DNA from 4 places in the Pantanalinema rosaneae CENA516 genome. Region 1 is predicted to be linked to each of the others. Evidence: riboswitches for the same ligand, from Rfam matches in the RefSeq annotation. Region 1 holds a riboswitch; each other region holds the start of a gene.

Region 1 (3,206 bases):
TGATGGTCATTTAATGAAGCGAATTTGTCCTGGGCGGAATCGCGCAGCATACCATTTGTAGCAGTAGCGGTCAGGCTTCCGTCAAATCCCGAAATCCCACACAGTATGGCGACCCAACCCAGAATATGTATGCTCTTAATCATTTTATAATCCTCAAATGCCCCTTGCCGGGATAGTCAAGCCGGATGCGGTCTGTTAAATTATGCCGAAGTGCAAAACTGCAAGCAATCGGGTTAAACTATCCTACATGAGAGCAGACGAGCTTTTAGAACGCTATCGACGGGGCGATCGTGACTTTCGAGGAGTCAATCTACGTGGTATTTATCTCAGAGATGTCCGGATGCGGGATGTTGATTTAAACTGCGCCGATTTGCGTGGTGCATCTCTGATGAGCGTTGATTTCAGTGGTGCAAATCTGCATCGAGCGGATTTAAGTGGCGCATTCTTAATTCGCTCTAATCTCAGTTCTGTTAACTTCACGCAAGCAAATTTGACAAAGGCATTTTTGATTCTGGCAAATTTACACCAAAGTTGTTTAACCGAGGCAAATTTAAGTCATACCAATTTGACGAAAGCGGATTTATCTGAGGTGACTGGGTTTGCCGAAGCCATCCTGGAGAAGACTATTTTAACGGGAGCTTTGCTGCCATCGCAAAAGGTGGGGCATGAACCATCGCGTTATTTGCAAATCTGGAAAGATTGGCAATTAAAATTCCCGACGTTTCAGCTTCGACCTGGATCAGATTTATTGGATTTACTACCCTTTTCAACCGTTGTAGTCCATCGCCAGAAAGTTCGTTAAAACAATCACAAAAAGAAATTTTCCATACAACGCTAAACTGGCTGAGCATTGGTACTCTTCTGGAGTGCAGAGAAAACTGGTTCTGAATTCAGCGATCGCCCAATAAAGACCAATCGAGTTTGATGCGGTTCATTGGGTTGCCAGGGGCGATCGTAAAAGGTATCAATTAAAGTTGCTTCCAGGTTGAGAAACTGCAAGTAGGCTGAAATGTTGGGGAGAGGAACAAACTGGAGTGGGTATTCCACGATGTCGCTATTCCAATCCACAGACTTAGCATCGACGAGCACCACATGGCATACCACGATGCCTCGTCCTTGAGTGATAAATCCTTGCCATGCGGCGTGTCCCAGTGGCAAAAGGTTTTCTCGAATGAATAGATTTTTCCAGTAGCCGAAACAGCCCTGCCAGGTGCTATCTTGAGGTCGCATGGTTCTCCTCCCGCACTGGCTGTAAGGCTTCTACTGCTCTTTTGACTTCACAATTTTTACCAACGTGGGAATATCCCGTCATTGCAGTTTGAATGGTTTGTACGAACATGGTTGTAGCGTCTTAACACTGAAAATAGTTGCAAAAATCTGTTTCACTTCTGCCGTAAACAAGCAGAATGAAGCGATCGCGGGCAACCCAAATATCTGCCTAGCAGGATTCAACAATCCCGGAACAACAGCCATGTAAGCCACATATTGGAATGTGGCTTCAACCAATCAATGCCTGAGCAGGGGTACTTTTCTACAAATCGGCAACTTCAAATGAAGACGCTACAAATTCAACTTAAGAAAAATTGCCCTAAGCCCAGTAAATGATTTGAAAGCTAAGATAGCCATCATCTGTACCTCGCAGATGATTATGTAACGGGTTGACAACTCGGCGGGCATTCTGACTCACACAATTTTGGACTTTGGATTTTGGCCTGAGGTCGCAATACACCCCCATCAAAAATCTAAAATCGGCAATCTAAAATCGGCTCACAGTTGCGGGACAGCGCCGGATTTGCACCGGACTTTCCCCCTTGCGTCTGATGGCTGCTCCCCATCAGAACCGAATAAGTAACTGAACAATAACACAATCAGGGTATTATGACACATTCTGAATTTCGGGTTTAGCTAAATCAGCACACTGCTATGAGCAGTGCGCCTCAGTACCACATAGGAAGTAGATCAACCGCAGGGGTGGTATCGCTTGCGAAGAACTGCTTCAGTTTTTCACCCACTTCCTATATAATGAGAATGATTATCATTTTTATAGATAGCTTGCTACTAGAACAGTATGTCGCCCGTCTCCCAACCCTTGCCTGCCTCCCTTGAGCGGATTGTCCAGCGGTTCCAACAGATTTCGGAACCGAAGCGGCGCTATGAGTACTTGCTTTGCTTTGCCAATTGCCTGCCGCCATTTCCCGATGAGCAAAAGGTGGCAGACCATAAAGTTTCTGGCTGTGTTTCTCAAGTGTATGTGACTGCCAGTTTGCAGCAGGGCAAGGTGATCTTTCAGGGCGATTCCGACTCTCAACTAACCAAGGGATTAGTGGGGCTGTTGGTTGAAGGATTGAACGGGTTGGCCCCCGCAGAAATTATCCAGTTAAAGCCCGATTTCATTCAACAAACCGGGCTGGATGTCAGCCTGACTCCGTCTCGTGCCAATGGTTTTTACAATATTTTTCAAACCATGCAACAGAAAGCGCTGGTCTATCATCTGGCTGCGACTTACTTGCGAACTTAAGGAGGCATTATGTCCAATTCAGTGATGCAAGTTTATCCAGAATCGGTGAGCGTTCCTCAGCGCATCACACCCGTTACCATCATCACAGGCTTTTTGGGCAGTGGCAAAACCACGCTGCTCAATCATATTCTGAACAATCGCCAAGGCTTAAAAATTGCTGTAATTGTGAATGAGTTTGGTGACATTGATATTGACTCGCAACTGTTAGTTTCTGTGGATGAAAACATGGTGCAACTGGGCAATGGCTGTATTTGTTGTACCATCAATCAAAGCCTGGTTGATACTGTGTATGAAATGGTCGATCGCCATGACTCAGTTGATTACATTGTGGTTGAAACGACTGGCATTGCTGACCCCTTGCCGATCATGTTGAGCTTTGTCAGTACAGAGTTGCGGGATGTCACGCGGCTAGATTCAGTGCTGACAGTTGTGGATGCTGAATCCTTTACCTCCACTCATTACGAGAGTGAAGCCGCACTCAACCAACTTATCTTTGGAGACATTATTCTGGTGAACAAGACCGATCTGGTTTCTCCTCAAATCGTGAATGGATTGGAAGATTATATTCGCTCGATCAAATCAGGCGCTCGTATCATCTCGGTTCAATATGGAGAGGTGCCACTGCCGTTAATTTTGGATATTGGATTTAATGATACCAGTACCTACCTCAACTCATCCCAGCCAATTC
Region 2 (3,206 bases), on a different contig from region 1:
TGTTTGCCCTGGCTGTAGAACACGAAGTGAAGTGGAGCAATCACATTGTGGGCGATGACATTCTGGGCATCACGACCACCAGCACTGAACAGTACACCAAATATCTAGCCAATCAGCGGTTGAAGGCGATCGGCTTAGAGCCGCTGTTTCCAGAGATGAACTACAAGAAAAGTCCCTATGCTCATCTGGAGCGGTTTTCGGATACGAAGAAAGAGGCAAATACAAAAGCCAACTTCTTTGAAGCCAGTGTCACCAGCTATGTCATGTCCTCCAGCCTGGAAGGGTGGGATGATTTTTAGGAGACTTGCTGCTGCGTCACGGGTGGATAAAGATGGTGCATCACCTTTTTACCCTTCCCCAGATGAGAATCGACAATCTGTTTCGCCACCTCTGGAGTGACGCGGGTATACCAGGTTCGCTCACGTAGTGCTTCAGAACGCGGGTCGCCAGAGTAAAACACCACTGGTCCCAACTTGCAAACTTCCAGGCAACCTGCATTCATCACCGTCACATCCAGTCCAGCTTCCTCAACGGCTTGTTGGAGGGCTTCATAAGTGGGTTGCCAGTTGCGCGAGGGGTAGCAGCGACTGGAACGACAAACCGAGATGTAGGGACGCTTCAAGGGATTATGGTCAAACGGAATGGGACGATCGCCCAGCACATAAATCTGACGCAATTCCTCATATAAACTCAGCTTGTCGAGTTGGGGTTTGCCTTCCGGTAATAAGTCTTCATCTGCTCCCAAGAACGGATTGGGCAGAAACAGATTCATCATCTTTTCGCCCGCTCCATTCCAGAATTGAATGCCCCAACTCCGAGGTTCACCCCGCTCATTCAAGCGACGATACAGCGATGCTCGGTGGATCAACCGCTGCTGCCGAAGCTCCGGTGGCGTTTTGCAAAGGGGACCGCCCAAATGCTCTTCCACACACAGATGTAGATGCCATGCTTCGGTGACGACAGTGAGGTAGCCATCGTAGAGAATACAAATCTTCGGCGGCTGCGTAAATTCCAGCTCTAGAACACTGCCTTCCACCACATGACCCACTTGAGTCTCTTGCCAACGCTCTTGAAACAGAGTGTAGAGCAATGGACCGACGACATCGATCGTGCAAGGAAAGTCTTCATATTCAATGCTCTGCCCCGCATAGACAGGTTCTGTGCTGCGACGGTTGAGCGGGGTAATCCAGCGGGAGAATTCACTCATGGGATTGATCACAGTCTTCAGGTCAACGAGAAGTACGCTGTAGAATTCGCTGGTGGTTTAACACCAGAACGGTGTAGAAGGCAAAGAGGGCGATCGCCCAAATGCTGTCTCGCACAAACATTCGCAGGAACACATCAACCGTAAGACCATGCATGCCGACCCATTGATTGACCAGTAGAGTGCCGCTCTGATAGGCGGCAAATCCCAGCAACAGCGATATTCCTAACCACAAGCCCTGTCCTGCCCAACTCCGGCGGCTAAACGGTTGCGGCGTTGAGGCGATTAATACCACAGCAATCGTTCCTAGCAGATAGAAATGAACATTAACAATGATCGGCGGGAATTCTGACTCAGAGTTTTTGCTAAAAGTTCAGCAATCTCCTTACATCTTCGGGACAGCGGCAGATTCACGCTGCACTTCCCCCTTACGTCTGACGGCTGCTCCCCATCAGAACCGATGTCTCACCAAAGAATAGCATGGCGTGAGGAGAGCCGCACATTGTGAATCAAGCAGTTGAGCATACTTAATGTTGCGTAAGGTAACAACGAGGTTGAGTATTCCAACTTGCAGTGATACGCTCCTACTGTGTTTGATCGGCTCTGGTGGGGAACAGCCACCGGAAGTAAATGGGGAAAGAGTAGTGCAAAGCTGCCGCTGTCCCGCAACTGTGATGAGAGTTTGTCCTCTCTAAGTCAGGATGCCCGCCGATGTCAAAATCCATGTTGGATAAACCAGTCTGCGAGGCTACAGACGGACATGAAATTGCGTCTAGTGTTGCGCCTTGCCATCATGGCAGGGCTAAGTTGCTATTTAATCGTTGGTTCGCCCGCGCCTGCCCAAGCGATGCACATTATGGAAGGGTTCTTACCTGTACAATGGGCGGTATTTTGGTGGGTGGTGTCGTTGCCGTTCTTTCTTGTGGGACTGCGATCGCTGACTCGCATTACCAAACAAAATCCTGAGTTAAAGCCACTGATAGCGTTAGCAGGCGCATTTACCTTTGTCCTATCTGCTCTAAAAATTCCTTCAGTAACAGGCAGTTGTTCACACCCTACGGGGACAGGCTTAGGAGCGATTCTGTTTGGTCCTTCGGTGATGACGGTGTTAGGTGCTCTGGTATTGTTTTTTCAAGCATTGTTACTAGCCCACGGTGGCTTAACAACCCTCGGTGCCAATATGTTTTCGATGGCGATCGTTGGTCCATATGTAGCATATGGTATCTATCATCTGATCTTAAAAACAGGGCATCAAAAGGTCGCCATTTTTCTGGCTGCTGCCTTAGCAGATTTGTTTACCTATGTCACCACTTCAATTCAGCTTGCTCTGGCATTTCCTGCTGCTCAGGGTGGTTTTATGGCGGCATTCCTTAAGTTTGCTGGGATTTTTGCTGTGACACAAGTTCCCCTCGCAATTACTGAAGGATTGCTGACGGTGCTGGTATGGAATTGGCTGCAATCTTATGCTCGCCCGGATCTAGAAACCCTGAAAGTATTGAAGCAGGAAGCCTAAAATCATGAGCAAACAACCGACGAAATACGAGAACTGGCTGTTGATCATCGCAGTTCTAGCGCTGGCAGTGCTGCCTTTGATCTTTGTCAAGGGTGAATATGGGGGTGCCGATGGACAGGCTGAAGCCGCGATTGGGGAAATTCAACCCGGATACGAACCCTGGTTTAAGCCCTTGTATGAGCCACCGAGTGGGGAAGTAGAAAGCCTTTTATTTGCTTCCCAAGCGGCATTGGGAGCGGGGGTGATTGGCTATGTCATCGGGCTGTATCGCGGCAGCAGTAAGCGACAGGAACAGGAGAAAGAGTGATTGCATCATCATCTTGATGTTTACACTTACGCAAATCGCCTGCGGCAGATTTCGCCACAACAAAAGCTGTTATTTGCGATCGCAGTGCTTGTCATTGCCCTGATCACTCATCCCATTCCACAACTGCTGATTGCGGTTTGGTTAGGCATATGGACTGTAGGGTATGCTCGCATCCCTGCAAG
Region 3 (3,206 bases), on a different contig from region 1:
CCTGATATTCTGCTTCTGTCAGTTCGCCTCGCTTGTACTTCACCCGCAGTTGCCGTACTTCAGAGGTCTGGGGAAAGGAACCGATCGTGGTGGTCGGGAGAGCAGGTAAGGGAATCTGTTTGTCTAACCGTAGAGAATAGGAGAGCGATCGCTGAAAGTCATTCGTCGTCAAATTCTTGAGCGCAGCCTGCACATCAGAGTTTGCAGGGCTAAATTGCTCAAAGGTTTGCCACTGCGTTTGCACTACTGCTAATTGATCTCCTGGATCATCTCCAGCCAATGTCTGTGCCAGAATCACAACCTCTTCCAGCTTTTGTTCCGCGAAACTCAACACATTTCGCAAGGGTTCCGGCAGTTTTGTTTCTCGCGTGGCATCATAGGGAACAAATTGCAGAGATGATGAGGGATGCAACCGAATATTTGGCGTGATGCTGTGAATGGTTTCTAGTGTTGACAGCACTGATTCAGGACGAATTTTCCAGATATTTCGCGCATCCACAAGCCCCACGCCCAACTGTTTATCGGCTGGGAATCCATGTTGTTGCAATAAGTCAAGATTGCGTCCACGGGTGAAGTCTAAACTGATGCCAGCGACAGGCAATTCCATTACCCACGGATAAGCCGCTCCCAGATCATCAAAATAGGTGACGAGCTGAATGGGTACTCCGATTTGAGCAAGCTGGGTGTAAGTGCTTGCGATCGCCTCTCTCAGATCTGCTGCACTGCTGGTGACGAGAATCGGCTCATGAACCTGCACTTCTGTGATGCCCAGTGCTTTAAGTTGAGTGAATAAATCACGATAAAGCGGCAATAGCTTTTCGAGATGGGTTGTCAGCTCACCTTCCAAACGGCTTAAACGCAATAGGGTGACAGGGCTGAGGATAATTGGCACAGTTCGCTCACCGAGAAAGTCTTTTGCCCGCTGTACCCTTGCCAAAAAATCTACAAAGTTTGCCTCTGGTTGGGCATCAGCCGCAATTTCGGGCACCAGATAGTGATAGTTGGTATCAAACCACTTGGTCATTTCCAGCGCCGGAACCCCATCTTTGCCGCGTGCCATTGCAAAATATTGATCGAGTCCAGCCAGATGACGAAAGCGATCAGGAATTAGCCCCAAACGAACACTCCAATCCAGTACAGGGTCATAAAGGGTGGTGTCACCGATGCCAATGCGATCGATCCCGGCTTCGAGTTGTGTTTTCCAGTTTGCAAATTCAACCTCTTGAACCGTTTGCAGCAAGGTTTCGGCATCAGATTTACGGCTCCAAAAGGCTTCTAATGCCTTTTTAACCTCACGATTTCTACCAATGCGGGGATACCCCAGCGTTGCAGTTGGAATAGTCATAGCTGTAGCGTTCTAAATTTTGTGGATAAGCATAGAAGATTAGCTGTTCCCGATTTGGAAACAGCCCATAACCAGACGTAGCGAGGACATTAGCTACAACTGCCAAATGCAACATCAGCCACCTTTGATCAGGTAGCCTTACTAAATGTCAATCGCGCGTTCAATTCAAATCGTCAACTCAGAACGCTACAACCTTAAAATTCCAACAAAAGTCGATCGCGCCGCGTCTCGTAGAAAATCGCAAAAACTTGAAGTTTTCATCATCCGTACCTCGCAGATGTTTATGTAACGGGTTTACGAATCGGCGGGCATCCTGACTCAGAGAGTTGCGCCTCTCCTCACAGTTGCGGGACAGCGGCAGATTCGCACTGCACTTTCCCCCTTGCGTCTGATGGCTGTTCCCCATCAAAACCGACTTGACCCTAAAGATAACACAGTTGACGCGCAGTGCAGCAGCTTCACCCTGCATTTCTTCATAGGCAAATTGCTGAACCACTTCAAGATATAGCGCCTTTCTAAAATTGCTTGCGCTATCCGTAGAGTAAAGATGATCCGATTTGATTTTTTTGTTTTATACTGAGTCGAACATTAAGCGTCATCTTTGCGCGGGTGCGCTTTGCTCTGATTCAGCTTTTCAAGAATTTTTTATTTCTGAATATCTACAGGATTAAGTTCGATCGCCTTCAGTGAGGCACAGCCGATCGAGTCTCTGAATAGCCGATCTCATCTGTGCGATTCTGCAGATCAGATCCGTCAAAGGCGGAATCACTAACTTTGTAACCTGCTTCAATGCTTTTCTCCTGCCAGTCTTCTCATTCAACAACGATCTACTATGCAAATCCTATCGACTGCTGAACCTATACCTTCAGCGGGGCTTAGCCCAACCGCAAGCCATATTCAGGTGATTCGGCGCAACGGTTCGCTAACGCCGCTTGATGTGACAAAAATTCGGACTGTGGTGAATTGGGCGTGTCGAGGACTGTCGGCAAATCCGATCACTCTGGAAGCCAGCCTGACAACTCGGTTGCACTCTGGTATTACTACACGGGAGATTCAAGATAATTTGATTCGCTGTGCGTTAGAACTGTGCAGCCCGGATGAACCAGATTGGCGCTATGTGGCAGGGCGATTGCACATCTGGAGTTTATGGAAAGATACCCAGGTGAGCCGGGGCTATCAATATGGTGATTATGCCCAGACGGTACAGGCAAAAGTCCGGGACGGACAGTACGATCGCCGCATTCTAGAGTACACACTCGCTGAGCTAGAACTTGCCAATCAATGGATTAATCCTGATTGGGACATCGACTATGACTATGCGGGGGCAGTCCTCCTGACGCAGCGGTATCTGTTGGTGGACGAGTTGCCGCAGGAAGCTCTCCTGACTTGTGCGCTCCTCTTAGCGTCAGTAGAAGCGCCAGAGCAACGGTTGGTTTGGGCAAAGCAGTTTTATGAAGCCCTCGCCTGTCGCAAACTTTCATTAGCAACGCCGATCCTGGCAAATTTGCGGCAGCCCAATGGCTCTCTGGCAAGCTGTTTCATCACCGCAATGGATGACAACCTGGAAAGCATTTTTGCAGGCATTCACGATGCCGCTCGCATTTCTAAGAATGGAGGCGGGGTGGGGGTGAATCTGTCCCGCATTCGCGCCACAGGTAGTTGGGTGATGGGCAAAGCCAATGCGTCAGGCGGGGTAGTTCCCTGGGTAAAACTGCTCAATGATACGGCGATCGCTGTCAATCAGGGAGGACGTAGAGCCGGAGCGATTACAGTCAGCCTGGATGTATGGCATTTGGATTTACCGGAATTTCTGGAAATGCAAACCGAGAATGGCGACCAGCGCCGCAAAGCCTATGATGTG
Region 4 (3,206 bases), on a different contig from region 1:
GTCAGGGTGAGCAACAATAGATAACCGCCGATCGCTTCGGAAGTGTAGCGGCGATTGGCTTGATAACGGCGGCGATGCCAAACCCGCAATTCCCCGGTGTAGCCGCGAGCGGTCAGCCCCAGCGTAAGCTGCCGATAGTTGTGCAACGTGCGATGCAGCAGTTGTCCCACTAACACACTCAGACTGCGCATTCCAATCCGCCAGGTGCCGTAACCCATGCGCGATTGTTGGGCAGTGAGCAATTCCCCCACCGTGTCGGTCAGGATGAAGATAAACCGATACATCAGCCCCATCAATTCAGTCACCAGGACAGGACATCCTAACCGATTTAAGACACGAATGATCTCGAACATGGGAACCGTTAGCAGGATGAAATAGAGGCAAGAGGTCAGGGCGATCGCCCGAACAAAGACAGCCCTGGCTTGTTCAATCCCCTGCTGGCTCAGATAGAGATAGATGGAACCGATGGGCATGCCCCAAACTACATCGGGTGCAAAAGCTGTCAGGTGATCCACCGTCCCCATGCCAATCAGCAACGCAGGCAGGCTTAATAGGAGAAAACTAATGGGCAGAGATAGAAGTTTGAGATAAATCTGGGCAGGAATTCGAGCATATTTGACCACCCAAAGAAATAGCCAGAGTACCATCAACCCTTGCACATGGGCAGGCGCTAGATAGCCTAATAGAAACAGGGCGATCGCAAATCCAAGTTTGTGTTCTGGAGGAAGCGATCGCAATTGGTTAGTATGGGCTAGCGTATCAATTTGATGGTGCATTCAACCGAATCAACTCAAAGGTTCATTGGGACTCAGAGCCTTATTTTTTGACAGAATTGCGCCCCTTGTATAGCCCAATCACATAACCGATGATCCCAGCACCTATAGCCGCCTGAGAGACAAATAAAAGGCTTTCAATTTCCCCACTGGGCGGTTGAAACACCCCCCCAAACCAGGGTTGATAATCCGGTTGAAGTTCGGCGATCGCGGCTTCAGCCTCCCCATCTGCGCCGCCGTATTCTCCCCGCACGAATATGAGAGGCAACACAGCCAATGCGATCACGGTCAGCACAATTAACCAGGTCCCTTGATGGGTTGACGTTGAGGCCGTAGATGGCGTGTTTTTTGAGGGTTCGTTCATAGCAAAACTCTGGGAATAAATAGATCACAAACAGTGAATTAACCGATCATGCTTGGGGGCGCAAAAGTTTCAGGGTGCGTAACTCATCGGTGGCGTAGGACTGGAGCCAATTCCACACCAACACCGTAAGCAACCCTTCGCTGATCGCCAGGGGAATCTGGGTCAACGCAAAGATTCCAGCAAATTTAGCCAGCGCCGCCAGAAAACCACCATTGGCAGCAGGGAAGGCAAGGGCTAACTGAATCGACGTAACCACATAAGTCACCAGATCACCCAGGGCAGCGGCAAGGAAAACACCAAGTTTTTGCTTACCGCTATTGGCAAAGAGCCGATAAACAGCATAGGCAACCCAAGGTCCGACGATCGCCATCGAAAACACATTGGCTCCCAGTGTGGTCAAGCCCCCATGCGCCAGCAGCACCGCCTGGAACACCAGCACCAGACTCCCCAACACCGTCATCACCGACGGCCCAAACAACACGGCTCCCAATCCCGTACCCGTGGGGTGAGAACAGCTACCCGTCACCGAGGGAATTTTGAGCGCCGAGAGGACAAAGCTAAAGGCTCCAGCCAGGGCAAGGAGCAGCTTGAGTTCGGGATTCTCGCGAGTGATTTTAGTCAGCGATCGCACTCCCCAGATAAAGCAGGGCAACGCCACAACCCACCAAAACACCGCCCAACTAACGGGTAAAAAGCCTTCCATGATGTGCATCGCCTGGGCAGGCTGGGCAGATCCGATCACAAGATAGGCGCTCAAACCTACCATTGCAGCTAATTGCCGCGTTCGATGCAAGTGTTTCATACAAATCTCCTAGAAGAATCAGTTTAAAGCAAAGGTCTTAATTTTTTTGGGTCATTATGGCACTGAGCGATCGCACAATCGGCAGTCCTCCCCACAGTCCTGAAGCAGCAACGGCAGGGTGTTGAGAGTTTAGACAGATGCGACTCAGGAATTACTTAGACCGGTGCTAAACGAAACACAGCACATTGTCGCCAAAGCAGTATCCCAGAGCAGCGCGATATATCTCCCAACTGCTCAATGGGTCAGATGCTGATAGAAAGGTATCGGCAGCAGCATGAATGGAGAATATAGACTGTGCAGCACTAGGGCAGCAGTTAATAAAATACTGGATTGTCACCCGTACCTCGCAGATGTGATGGAGCTTGAATTATTCATCGGCGGGCATTCTGACTGAGAGGTGTTATTCCTCGCTTCACAGCTGCGGGACAGTGCCGGATTTCCACCGGACTTTCCCCGTTACCTCTAGCGGCTGCTCCCCACTAGAACCGATGGCTGAAAGTATATCACTATTAAATGTGTTCCAGTTCAGCCTGACTGTTGGGATGAAATACTCTACTATCGACTAACTTCACTAAGCGTCGAAATCGATCGTTGAGCCACTCAATGCACATGCACTATGTATAGATTTGCTGCCGCTATGGAGAATGAATCGATCGTGTTTGGCGCGGCTCGTCCCGGATATCGTCATGAGCGAGTGACTGAGTGGATTGCATTTATGCAGAATCGGGACATCAAGCGGGTTTGCTGTTTGCTGTTTGCTGCCTGCATCGCAACTGACTCGCTATACCAATTTACTTGATGTCTACCAACAGACCTTTGGACGCGATCGCGTCTGTTGGATCCCGATCGAGGATTTTCACCTTGCCACCCCCGACATTCTCATCCACCAAATTTTGCCGTTCTTAGCCACTGCGGATCAAACTAATCAAAAGGTGGTGGTTCACTGCTCGGGCGGAATTGGGCGCACAGGGCATGTTTTAGCCGCTTGGCTGGTGGCTGGACGCGGACTTGCTCCCAAAGCCGCGATCGCGGCGGTGAAACAAACGGGGAGAAATCCCTACGAAGCTGTAGTTGCAGCACCATTTAAAGGGCGCAATCCGTGGCAAGTGGCGGCAGAACTTAACCGGCTATTAGATGAATGCGATCGATGGAGAAGCCAGCTTTCTTAATGGTGATGAGGAGTATAACCTAGAAGTTGGTGATTTTCAGGTCAATGAACCTATATTGATCTAAAGCCTCTATATTTTTTCACATGATTAATTAGCTC

Evidence for each region. A riboswitch is a leader RNA that binds a small molecule or an ion and turns the genes downstream of it on or off. The one in region 1 is predicted to bind cobalamin.
Region 2: another riboswitch for cobalamin. It lies ahead of ACN4EK_RS02385 (energy-coupling factor ABC transporter permease); the one in region 1 lies ahead of ACN4EK_RS26060 (hypothetical protein).
Region 3: another riboswitch for cobalamin. It lies ahead of metE (5-methyltetrahydropteroyltriglutamate--homocysteine S-methyltransferase); the one in region 1 lies ahead of ACN4EK_RS26060 (hypothetical protein).
Region 4: another riboswitch for cobalamin. It lies ahead of ACN4EK_RS20840 (energy-coupling factor ABC transporter permease); the one in region 1 lies ahead of ACN4EK_RS26060 (hypothetical protein).

What each region holds. Positions count from the first base shown of each region.
Region 1 is NZ_JBLZFZ010000061.1:2,345-5,550, forward strand. It holds gene ACN4EK_RS26050 (formylmethanofuran dehydrogenase subunit E family protein) at 1-143, opposite strand, end outside; gene ACN4EK_RS26055 (pentapeptide repeat-containing protein) at 248-802, shown strand; gene ACN4EK_RS26060 (hypothetical protein) at 835-1,230, opposite strand; cobalamin riboswitch at 1,652-1,860, opposite strand; gene ACN4EK_RS26065 (SufE family protein) at 2,069-2,518, shown strand; gene ACN4EK_RS26070 (CobW family GTP-binding protein) at 2,528-3,206, shown strand, end outside.
Region 2 is NZ_JBLZFZ010000003.1:51,139-54,344, reverse strand. It holds gene ACN4EK_RS02400 (ribonucleotide-diphosphate reductase subunit beta) at 1-299, shown strand, start outside; gene ACN4EK_RS02395 ((2Fe-2S) ferredoxin domain-containing protein) at 296-1,207, opposite strand; gene ACN4EK_RS02390 (hypothetical protein) at 1,230-1,499, opposite strand; cobalamin riboswitch at 1,526-1,681, opposite strand; cobalamin riboswitch at 1,786-1,931, shown strand; gene ACN4EK_RS02385 (energy-coupling factor ABC transporter permease) at 1,965-2,717, shown strand; gene ACN4EK_RS02380 (energy-coupling factor ABC transporter substrate-binding protein) at 2,722-3,024, shown strand; gene cbiQ (cobalt ECF transporter T component CbiQ) at 3,025-3,206, shown strand, end outside.
Region 3 is NZ_JBLZFZ010000003.1:56,404-59,609, reverse strand. It holds gene metE (5-methyltetrahydropteroyltriglutamate--homocysteine S-methyltransferase) at 1-1,345, opposite strand, end outside; cobalamin riboswitch at 1,632-1,776, opposite strand; gene ACN4EK_RS02405 (ribonucleoside-diphosphate reductase subunit alpha) at 2,178-3,206, shown strand, end outside.
Region 4 is NZ_JBLZFZ010000039.1:39,029-42,234, reverse strand. It holds gene cbiQ (cobalt ECF transporter T component CbiQ) at 1-776, opposite strand, end outside; gene ACN4EK_RS20845 (energy-coupling factor ABC transporter substrate-binding protein) at 817-1,137, opposite strand; gene ACN4EK_RS20840 (energy-coupling factor ABC transporter permease) at 1,184-1,939, opposite strand; cobalamin riboswitch at 2,299-2,444, opposite strand; gene ACN4EK_RS20835 (hypothetical protein) at 2,556-2,738, shown strand; gene ACN4EK_RS20830 (protein-tyrosine phosphatase family protein) at 2,695-3,108, shown strand.